2 linked regions of the Aminobacter aminovorans genome follow. The protein of the gene in region 1 binds, or shares a complex with, the protein of each later gene. Links are inferred from orthologs where the notes say so. Each region holds a gene or a part of one and is shown in the gene's direction. Other genes may lie near its edges.

The links.
Region 2: the proteins of secY (region 1) and secA are in contact, whole or in part, in a crystal structure (PDB 3DIN), measured with the Thermotoga maritima proteins. The link is inferred for Aminobacter aminovorans from one-to-one orthologs. Residues at the interface, in WP_004081795.1 of Thermotoga maritima: Glu108, Gly109, Glu110, Glu111, Ala236, Glu237, Arg238, Arg239, Ile240, Thr241, Ile242, Gln243, Tyr244, Ala245, Arg246, Arg247, Val248, Thr249, Gly250, Arg251, Arg252, Val253, Tyr254, Gly256, Ala257, Ser258, Thr259, Tyr260, Leu261, Pro262; in WP_004082002.1 of Thermotoga maritima: Glu261, Ala262, Arg263, Lys300, Ala301, Arg302, Thr303, Ile304, Ile305, Leu323, Tyr324, Asp325, Pro326, Val329, Ser330, Tyr333, Ile336, Lys340, Phe345, Val349, Glu363, Phe364, Tyr374, Ser375, Gly376, Gly377, Glu393, Ile395, Thr482, Ser483.

Annotation. Positions count from the first base shown.
Region 1 is NZ_UFSM01000001.1:3,305,872-3,309,875, reverse strand. What follows is about bases 487-3,338. They hold secY (preprotein translocase subunit SecY), read left to right. Parts: upstream 487-1,168; coding sequence 1,169-2,509; downstream 2,510-3,338. Other genes in these bases: rpsM (30S ribosomal protein S13), read left to right, coding at 3,285-3,338; DY201_RS16250 (adenylate kinase), read left to right, coding at 2,506-3,096; rplO (50S ribosomal protein L15), read left to right, coding at 562-1,035; rpmD (50S ribosomal protein L30), read left to right, coding at 487-540. Outside these bases: rpsE (30S ribosomal protein S5), read left to right, coding at 1-314; more of rpmD, read left to right, coding at 343-486; more of rpsM, read left to right, coding at 3,339-3,653; rpsK (30S ribosomal protein S11), read left to right, coding at 3,784-4,004. UniProt on the Escherichia coli protein: The central subunit of the protein translocation channel SecYEG. Consists of two halves formed by TMs 1-5 and 6-10.
Region 2 is NZ_UFSM01000001.1:1,578,391-1,582,788, reverse strand. The notes cover bases 541-3,786. They hold secA (preprotein translocase subunit SecA), read left to right. Parts: upstream 541-862; coding sequence 863-3,586; downstream 3,587-3,786. Other genes in these bases: mgtE (magnesium transporter), read right to left, coding at 3,653-3,786; DY201_RS07835 (peptidylprolyl isomerase), read right to left, coding at 541-622. In the rest of the region: more of DY201_RS07835, read right to left, coding at 1-540; more of mgtE, read right to left, coding at 3,787-4,398. UniProt on the Escherichia coli protein: Required for protein export, interacts with the SecYEG preprotein conducting channel.

The DNA of each region.
Region 1 (4,004 bases):
TGCCGCTCCGCTCGGGCCGCACGCTGCACCACGATGTCGAAGGCCGTTGGGGCGCTGGTCGCGTTCTGCTGCGCTCTGCCAAGCAGGGTACCGGCATCATCGCCGGCGGTCCTATGCGCGCTGTCTTCGAGACGCTCGGCATGCATGACGTCGTCGCCAAGTCGATGGGTTCGTCGAACCCGTACAACATGGTTCGTGCGACCTTCGATGCGCTGAAGAGCCAGATGCATCCTAAGGATGTGGCTGCACAGCGCGGCATCAAGTATTCGACGCTTCAGGCCCGCCGCGGCACCGCCGTTGCGGCTGAAGAATAGTCGCTCGAGCTGACCAGGGACAATGACCATGGCCAAGAAAGCAACCAAGACCATCACCGTCGAGCAGATCGGTAGCCCGATCCGTCGTCCGAAGGAACAGCGTGCAACGCTGGTCGGCCTCGGCCTCAACAAGATGCATCGCAAGCGCACGCTGGAGGATACTCCTTCGGTGCGTGGCATGATCGCAGCTGTCCAGCACCTCGTCCGCGTTGTGGACGAGGCGTAAGCCGAGCGCAGGAGATAGAAGATGAAACTCAACGATCTGCGTGACAACGCCGGCGCGACCCACTCCAAGAAGCGTCTTGGCCGTGGCATCGGCTCCGGCTCCGGTAAGACCGGCGGCCGCGGCGTCAAGGGCCAGAAGGCTCGTTCGGGCGTCGCGATCAACGGCTTCGAGGGTGGCCAGATGCCGCTCTATCGTCGCCTGCCGAAGCGCGGCTTCACCAACATTTTCGCCAAGAGCTACAACACCGTTTCGCTGGCCCGTATCCAGGTTGCGATCGATGCCAAGAAGCTCGACGCGAAAGAGACCGTGACGGCGGAAGCTCTCGTCAAGGCCGGCGTGATTCGCCGCGTCAAGGACGGCGTCCGCATCCTCGGCGACGGCGAACTCAAGGCCAAGGTGGCCTTCGATGTTGCCGGCGCTTCCAAGCCGGCGATCGAGAAGATCGAAAAGGCTGGAGGATCGGTGAAGCTGCCTGAAGTGGCAGCCGCCGAGTAAAAGGCTTTGCAAAGTAAGCGGCGGTAGAGATACCGCCGCTTGCATGTTTGCCTCCCGGAGCCTATCTCGTGGCTTCGGTGACACGCGCCGCGCCCATCGCGGCATTTCGGCGTGACCAAGCGGAGTACCCTGAATGGCATCGGCTGCTGAACAACTAGCATCCAATCTGAATTTCGCAGCCTTCGCCAAGGCCGAAGACCTCAAGAAGCGTATCTGGTTCACGCTTGGCGCGCTTTTGGTCTACCGCCTCGGTACCTACATCCCGCTTCCGGGAATCAACCCCGACGCATTCGCGCAGGCTTTCACCCAGCAGAGCCGCGGCGTGCTCGGCATCTTCAACATGTTTGCCGGTGGTGCTGTCGAGCGCATGGCGCTCTTTGCGCTCGGCATCATGCCCTACATCTCCGCCTCCATCATCATGCAGCTCATGACGTCGGTCGTGCCGTCGCTTGAAGCGCTGAAGAAGGAAGGTGAGCAGGGCCGCAAGGTCATCAACCAGTACACCCGCTACGGCACCGTGCTGTTGGCAGTCGTCCAGGCCTATGGTATTTCCGCCGGCCTCGAGGGCGGCAACGGCATCGTCACCGATCCGGGCATGTTCTTCCGCGCCTCGACTGTTATCACGCTTGTCGGCGGCACCATGTTTCTGATGTGGCTTGGTGAGCAGATCACTGCGCGTGGCATCGGCAACGGCATTTCGCTGATCATCTTCGCCGGCATCGTCGCAGGCCTACCGAGCGCCATCAGTGGCACGCTGGAACTCGGTCGCACCGGTGCTCTGTCGACCGGCCTTATTCTCGCGATCATCGTTCTGGCGATCGTCGTCATCGCACTGATCGTCTTCTTCGAGCGCGCCCAGCGTCGCCTTCTGATCCAGTATCCGAAGCGCCAGGTCGGCAACCGCATGTTCCAGGGCGATACGTCGCACCTGCCGCTCAAGCTGAACACCGCAGGCGTCATTCCCCCGATCTTCGCGTCGTCACTGCTGCTGCTGCCGGCCACCGTCGCGGGCTTCTCGAACACCGCCACGCTGCCCGGCTGGGTGAGCACCGTCATGGCCGCTCTCGGTCATGGTCAGCCGCTCTACATGCTGCTCTACGCCGCGATGATCGTGTTCTTTGCCTTCTTCTACACGGCGATCGTCTTCAATCCGAAGGACACGGCCGATCAGTTGAAGAAGCACTCGGGCTTCATCCCCGGCTATCGTCCCGGCGAGCGCACTGCGGAATACATCGACTACGTGCTGACCCGCGTCACCGTCATCGGCGCTGCCTACCTGGTCGTCATCTGCTTGATGCCCGAGTTCCTGATTTCGGCAACCGGCGTTCCGTTCTACCTTGGTGGTACTTCGCTTCTGATCGTGGTCAATGTAACCCTTGATACCGTGGCGCAGATTCAGGGTCACCTGATCGCCCACCAGTACGAGGGGCTGATCAAGAAGTCGAAGCTCCGTGGAGGTAAGAGGGGAAGATGAAGCTTATATTGCTGGGACCGCCCGGGGCGGGGAAGGGCACTCAGGCGCAGAGGCTGGTCGAAAAGCACGGCATCCCACAGCTTTCCACCGGTGACATGTTGCGGGCCGCAGTGAAGGCCGAGACGGAAGTTGGCAAGCGCGCAAAGGCCGTCATGGACGCCGGCGAACTGGTTTCGGACGAGATCGTCAATGCCATCGTCGCCGAGCGAATCGACCAGGACGACTGCGCCAAGGGCTTCATCCTCGACGGTTATCCGCGCACGCTAGCGCAGGCCGATGCAGTCGCTGACATGCTGGCCGAACGCGGCCTGCATCTCGACGTGGTGATCGAACTCGTCGTCGACGACAAGGCACTCGTTGGCCGGATCCTGAAGCGCGCCGAGGAAGCACAGGCTGCTGGCCAACCGGTTCGCAAGGACGACAACGCCGAGGTGTTCGAAGAGCGCTTGCGCGAGTACTACAAGAAGACCGCGCCGCTGATCGGCTACTACTACGCAAACGACCTGCTCAAGCAGGTCGACGGAATGGCCGATATGGACGACGTTACCGCGCAGATCGAAGCTGTTGTCGCTGAGGTCACGCACTAAAAACAGCTGCCATGCTTGACTGACGGGCCGTACTGGAGTATGGCGGCCCGTCTTCCATTCAGGCATGATGTTGTGTGCCCACTAGGGTACAAAGTCATATTGATACGGAAAACCCGCATGGGCCGGCCTCCACCGGACGCGGGGCAACTTGAAGCGCCGGCATTGTCCGGCCCAAATGGAGTGAAGAGATGGCTCGTATAGCCGGCGTTAATATTCCGACCAACAAGCGCGTTGTGATTGCGCTTCAGTACATTCATGGCATTGGCAAGAAGTTCGCAGCTGAGATCGTCGAGAAGGTCGGCATCCCGGCCGAGCGTCGCGTTAACCAGCTGACCGATGCTGAAGTTCTGGCGATCCGCGAAACCATCGACCGCGACTACCAGGTCGAAGGCGATCTGCGCCGCGAAGTTTCGATCAACATCAAGCGCCTGATGGACCTCGGCTGCTACCGCGGCCTGCGTCACCGTCGTTCGCTTCCGGTTCGTGGCCAGCGCACGCATACCAATGCGCGCACCCGTAAGGGTCCGGCCAAGGCAATTGCCGGCAAGAAGAAGTAATTTCGTTCCCGGCGGGTTTCGGCCCGCCGGTTTCGCCTTTTATGGGCGGGTGTTCGGCCTGACACCTTGAACGCAGGCTGGTGTAGCCGCTGGTATTACGGCGGTGAAGAGATCAACTGAAAGGACTACCATGGCTAAGGAAGCCGCTCGCGTTCGTCGTCGCGAACGCAAGAACATCTCGTCGGGCGTCGCCCACGTGAATTCGACCTTCAACAACACCATGATCACCATCTCCGATGCGCAGGGCAACACGATTGCCTGGTCGTCTGCTGGTGCGCAGGGCTTCAAGGGTTCGCGCAAGTCGACCCCGTTCGCTGCCCAGATGGCTGCCGAAGACTGCGCCAAGAAGGC
Region 2 (4,398 bases), 1.7 Mb from region 1 along the record:
AGCCGAGATCGCCGCCCGAGGTCTTGCCCGACGGGTCGGTGGTGTTTTCGTTGGCGAGCTTCTGGAAGTCTTCGCCGCCTTCCAGCTTCTTGATGATCGCGTCGGCCTCTTCCTTGGTCTTGACCAGGATGTGGCGGGCGTGGACCTCGTTGACCGGCTTCTGGGCCGCGATTTCCTTGTCGTAGCGGGCGCGGATCTCGTCGTCGGTGATCTTGCCGGCGACTTCCTTCTCCACCAGTTCACCATGCAGGGCGCGCTGGTCGAGGAAGGCGACGCGACGCTGGAAGTCGGCGTCCTTGTCGAGGCCCTTCTCGACGGCCTGGGCAGCCATCAGGCGGATCTCGATGATCGACGACAGGGCGGCGGCGCGGCGCTGCTCCGGCGGCAGATTGCCGAACTGCTGACCAAGGTCCTGCTCGGCAAGCGTGATATCCGCTTCGGTGACATTCTCGCCGTTGATCGTCGCCACGATCGCATTCGGATCGACGGCAGCGGCTGCGGGGGCAGCGGCCTGGGGTGCAGGTGCTGTTTCCTGTGCAACCAGCGGCAGCGACGACAGCGCCACAAGTCCGGCGGCAAGCCCGACGCGGGCAAGCGAGGCGCTACGGAACGAAAAAGACATCTAAACTCTCCGGTGGGGTGATGACCGCACTTCCAAATCAACCTGAATGTGGCGGAATTTGGCGTCTCCGGCAGGCTCGCTGCAACGTTGACATAAGTTGTGCCCCCTCTTATCTGTCCATCGTCTTCGCGTCCAGAAGGGTTTTTCCGGGCGCTTTTCGTGTTGAGTCTGCCACCTTACGTTCCCCGGCAGGTTCGGCCGGCGGACAGTCGGCTTCATTCGAATTGAAAGGACCACTTGATGGTCAGTCTCGGCGGTCTCGCCCGTAAGATTTTCGGTTCCTCCAACGACCGCCGCGTCAAGTCGACCCGGCCCCGGGTGGAAGCGATCAACGCTCTGGAAAATGAACTGCAGGCGCTGACCGACGACCAGCTTCGGGCGCGGACCGAGCAGTTCCGCCAGGAGATCGCCAACGGCGCCTCGCTCGACGATCTTTTGGTCCCGGCTTTCGCCACGGTGCGCGAAGGCGCCAAGCGCGCGCTCGGCATGCGTCCCTTCGACGTCCAGATGATCGGCGGCATGGTGCTGCACGGTCGCGGCATCGCCGAGATGCGCACCGGCGAAGGCAAGACGCTCGTCGCCACCCTGCCCGTCTACCTCAACGCTCTGACCGGCAAGGGCGTGCATGTCGTTACCGTCAACGACTACCTGGCCCGCCGCGACGCCGAATGGATGGGCCGTCTCTACAGGTTCCTAGGCCTGTCGGTCGGCATCATCGTGCACGGCCTGTCCGACGAAGAGCGCCGCGCGGCTTACGCCTGCGACATCACCTACGCCACCAACAACGAACTGGGCTTCGACTACCTGCGCGACAACATGAAGTACGAGCGCGCCCAGATGGTGCAGCGCGGTCACTTCTTTGCGATCGTCGACGAAGTCGACTCGATCCTGGTCGACGAGGCGCGCACGCCTCTGATCATTTCCGGTCCGCTCGAGGACCGTTCGGAAATGTACAACACTGTCGATGCCTTCATGCAGCAGATGGTTCCGTCCGACTACGAGGTCGACGAGAAGCAGAAGACCGCCATCTTCACCGAAGAGGGCACCGAGAAGATGGAGAACCTGCTGCGCGCGGCGGGGCTGCTCAAGGGCGAGTCGCTCTACGACATCGAAAACGTCGCGCTGGTCCACCACGTCAACAATGCGCTCAAGGCGCATCGCCTGTTCCAGAAAGACAAGGACTACATCGTCAAGGACAACGAAATCGTCATCATCGACGAGTTCACCGGCCGCATGATGCCGGGCCGCCGCTTCTCGGAAGGCTTGCATCAGGCGCTGGAAGCCAAGGAACACGTGGCGATCCAGCCCGAGAACCAGACGCTGGCCTCTGTCACTTTCCAGAACTACTTCCGTATGTATGAAAAGCTCGCCGGCATGACCGGTACGGCACTGACGGAAGCCGAAGAGTTCGGCAACATCTACAATCTCGACGTCACCGAGGTTCCGACCAACCTGCCCGTCAAGCGCATCGACGAGGACGACGAGGTCTACCGGACGGTCGAGGAGAAGTACAAGGCAATCGTCCGCGAGATCAAGGAAGCCAACGCCAAGGGCCAGCCGACGCTGGTTGGCACGACCTCGATCGAGAAATCCGAGCAGCTGGCAGAACGGCTGCGCAAGGATGGCTTCAAGAATTTCGAGGTGCTGAACGCCCGTCACCACGAGCGCGAAGCCTCGATCGTCGCCCAGGCCGGCAAGCCGGGCTCGATCACCATTGCCACCAATATGGCCGGCCGCGGCACCGACATCCAGCTCGGCGGCAACGCCGACATGCGTATTGCCGAGGAACTGGCCGACATGCCGGCCGGCCCTGAGCGCGACGCCAAGGAGAAGGCGATCCGCGAGGACGTCGCCCGTCTCAAGGAAAAGGCGCTGGCTGCCGGCGGCCTCTACGTGCTTGCCACCGAACGCCATGAAAGCCGCCGTATCGACAACCAGCTGCGTGGCCGCTCCGGCCGCCAGGGCGATCCGGGCCGCTCGAAGTTCTTCCTGTCGCTGCAGGACGACCTGATGCGCATCTTCGGTTCCGAGCGCATGGACGGCATGCTCCAGAAGCTGGGCCTCAAGGAAGACGAGGCGATCGTCCACCCCTGGATCAACAAGGCACTGGAAAAGGCGCAGAAAAAAGTCGAGGCGCGCAACTTCGACATCCGCAAGAACCTGCTCAAATATGACGACGTGTCGAACGACCAGCGCAAGGTGGTGTTCGAGCAGCGCATCGAGCTGATGGATGCGACCAGCCTGACCGATACCGTCGCCGAGATGCGCCATGACGTGATCGAGGATCTCGTCTCCAAGCACATTCCCGAAAACGCCTATGCCGAACAGTGGGATGTCGCAGGCCTCAAGGAAGGCGTGATCCAGTATCTCAACCTCGACCTGCCGATCGAAGAGTGGGCAAAGGAAGAGGGCATCGCCGAAGAGGAAGTGCGCGACCGCATCACCGCCGAAGCCGACAAGGCGGCTGCCGACCGCGCCGAGCGCTTCGGCCCCGAGGTGATGACCTATGTCGAGCGCTCCGTGGTGCTGCAGACCATCGACCATCTCTGGCGCGAGCATCTGGTCAATCTCGACCATTTGCGTTCGGTCGTCGGCTTCCGCGGCTACGCCCAGCGCGACCCGCTGAACGAGTACAAGGGCGAGGCCTTCGAGCTGTTCCAGGCAATGCTCGGCAACCTGCGCCAGGCAGTGACCGCGCAGTTGATGCGCGTCGAACTCGTGCGCCAGGCCGCCGACGCGCCGCCGCCGGAAGCACCCGAGATGCATGGCCACCACATTGACGGCACAACCGGCGAGGACGATTTCGGCGAAGGCTCCGTTGCCGTCCTGCAGGACAGCCGCGTGGTCGCCGCCGAGGATCGCGACCCTAACGACCAATCGACCTGGGGCCGCGTCGGCCGCAACGAAGCCTGCCCCTGCGGTTCGGGCAAGAAGTACAAGCACTGCCACGGCACCTTCGCCTGATAGGCAGATTGATCGGAGAATGAAAACGGCGGCCCAGTGGGCCGCCGTTTTGATTTGTGCTGTCAGCTACAGCAGCGTGCCGTGAAGTATCAGCAGAGCGATGCTGAAATAGATCACCAGTCCGGTGACATCGACGAGCGTCGCGACGAACGGCGCCGAGGCGGTTGCCGGGTCGAAACCGAGGCGCTTCAGGACAAACGGCAGCATCGAGCCGGTCATCGAGCCGAAGGTCACGATGCCGACGAGGGTCGCCCCAATGGTCAGCGCGACAAGGTGCCAGTACGGGCCGTAGTCGTAGAGGCCGAGCACCTGCCAGATGACGATGCGGACTATGCCGATGACACCCAGGATCGACCCCAGCGTGATGCCGGCCGGCAACTCGCGCAGCGCCACCTTCCACCAATCGCTCACGCGCACTTCGTGCAGCGCCAGTGCCCGGATCAGCAACGAGCTTGCCTGACTGCCTGAATTGCCGCCCGAGCTCATGATCAGTGGAATGAACAGCGTCAGCACGATGGCCTTTTCGAGCTCGCCTTCGAAACTCTGCATGGCCGAGGCCGTCAGCATTTCGGACAGGAACAGCACGCTCAGCCAGCCGGCCCGCTTGTGGATCATCCTGAAGAAGCCGATGTCCATATAGTGCTCGTCCAGCGCCTCCATGCCGCCCATGCGATGAACCTGCTCAGTGTCGCGCCTGACCATGGTGTCGATGACGTCGTCGACGGTGACGATACCTATGAGGTGGTTCCTGGCATCGACCACCGGCACGGCAAGCAGGTCGTATTTGGCGATCAGGCGCACGGCCTCTTCGA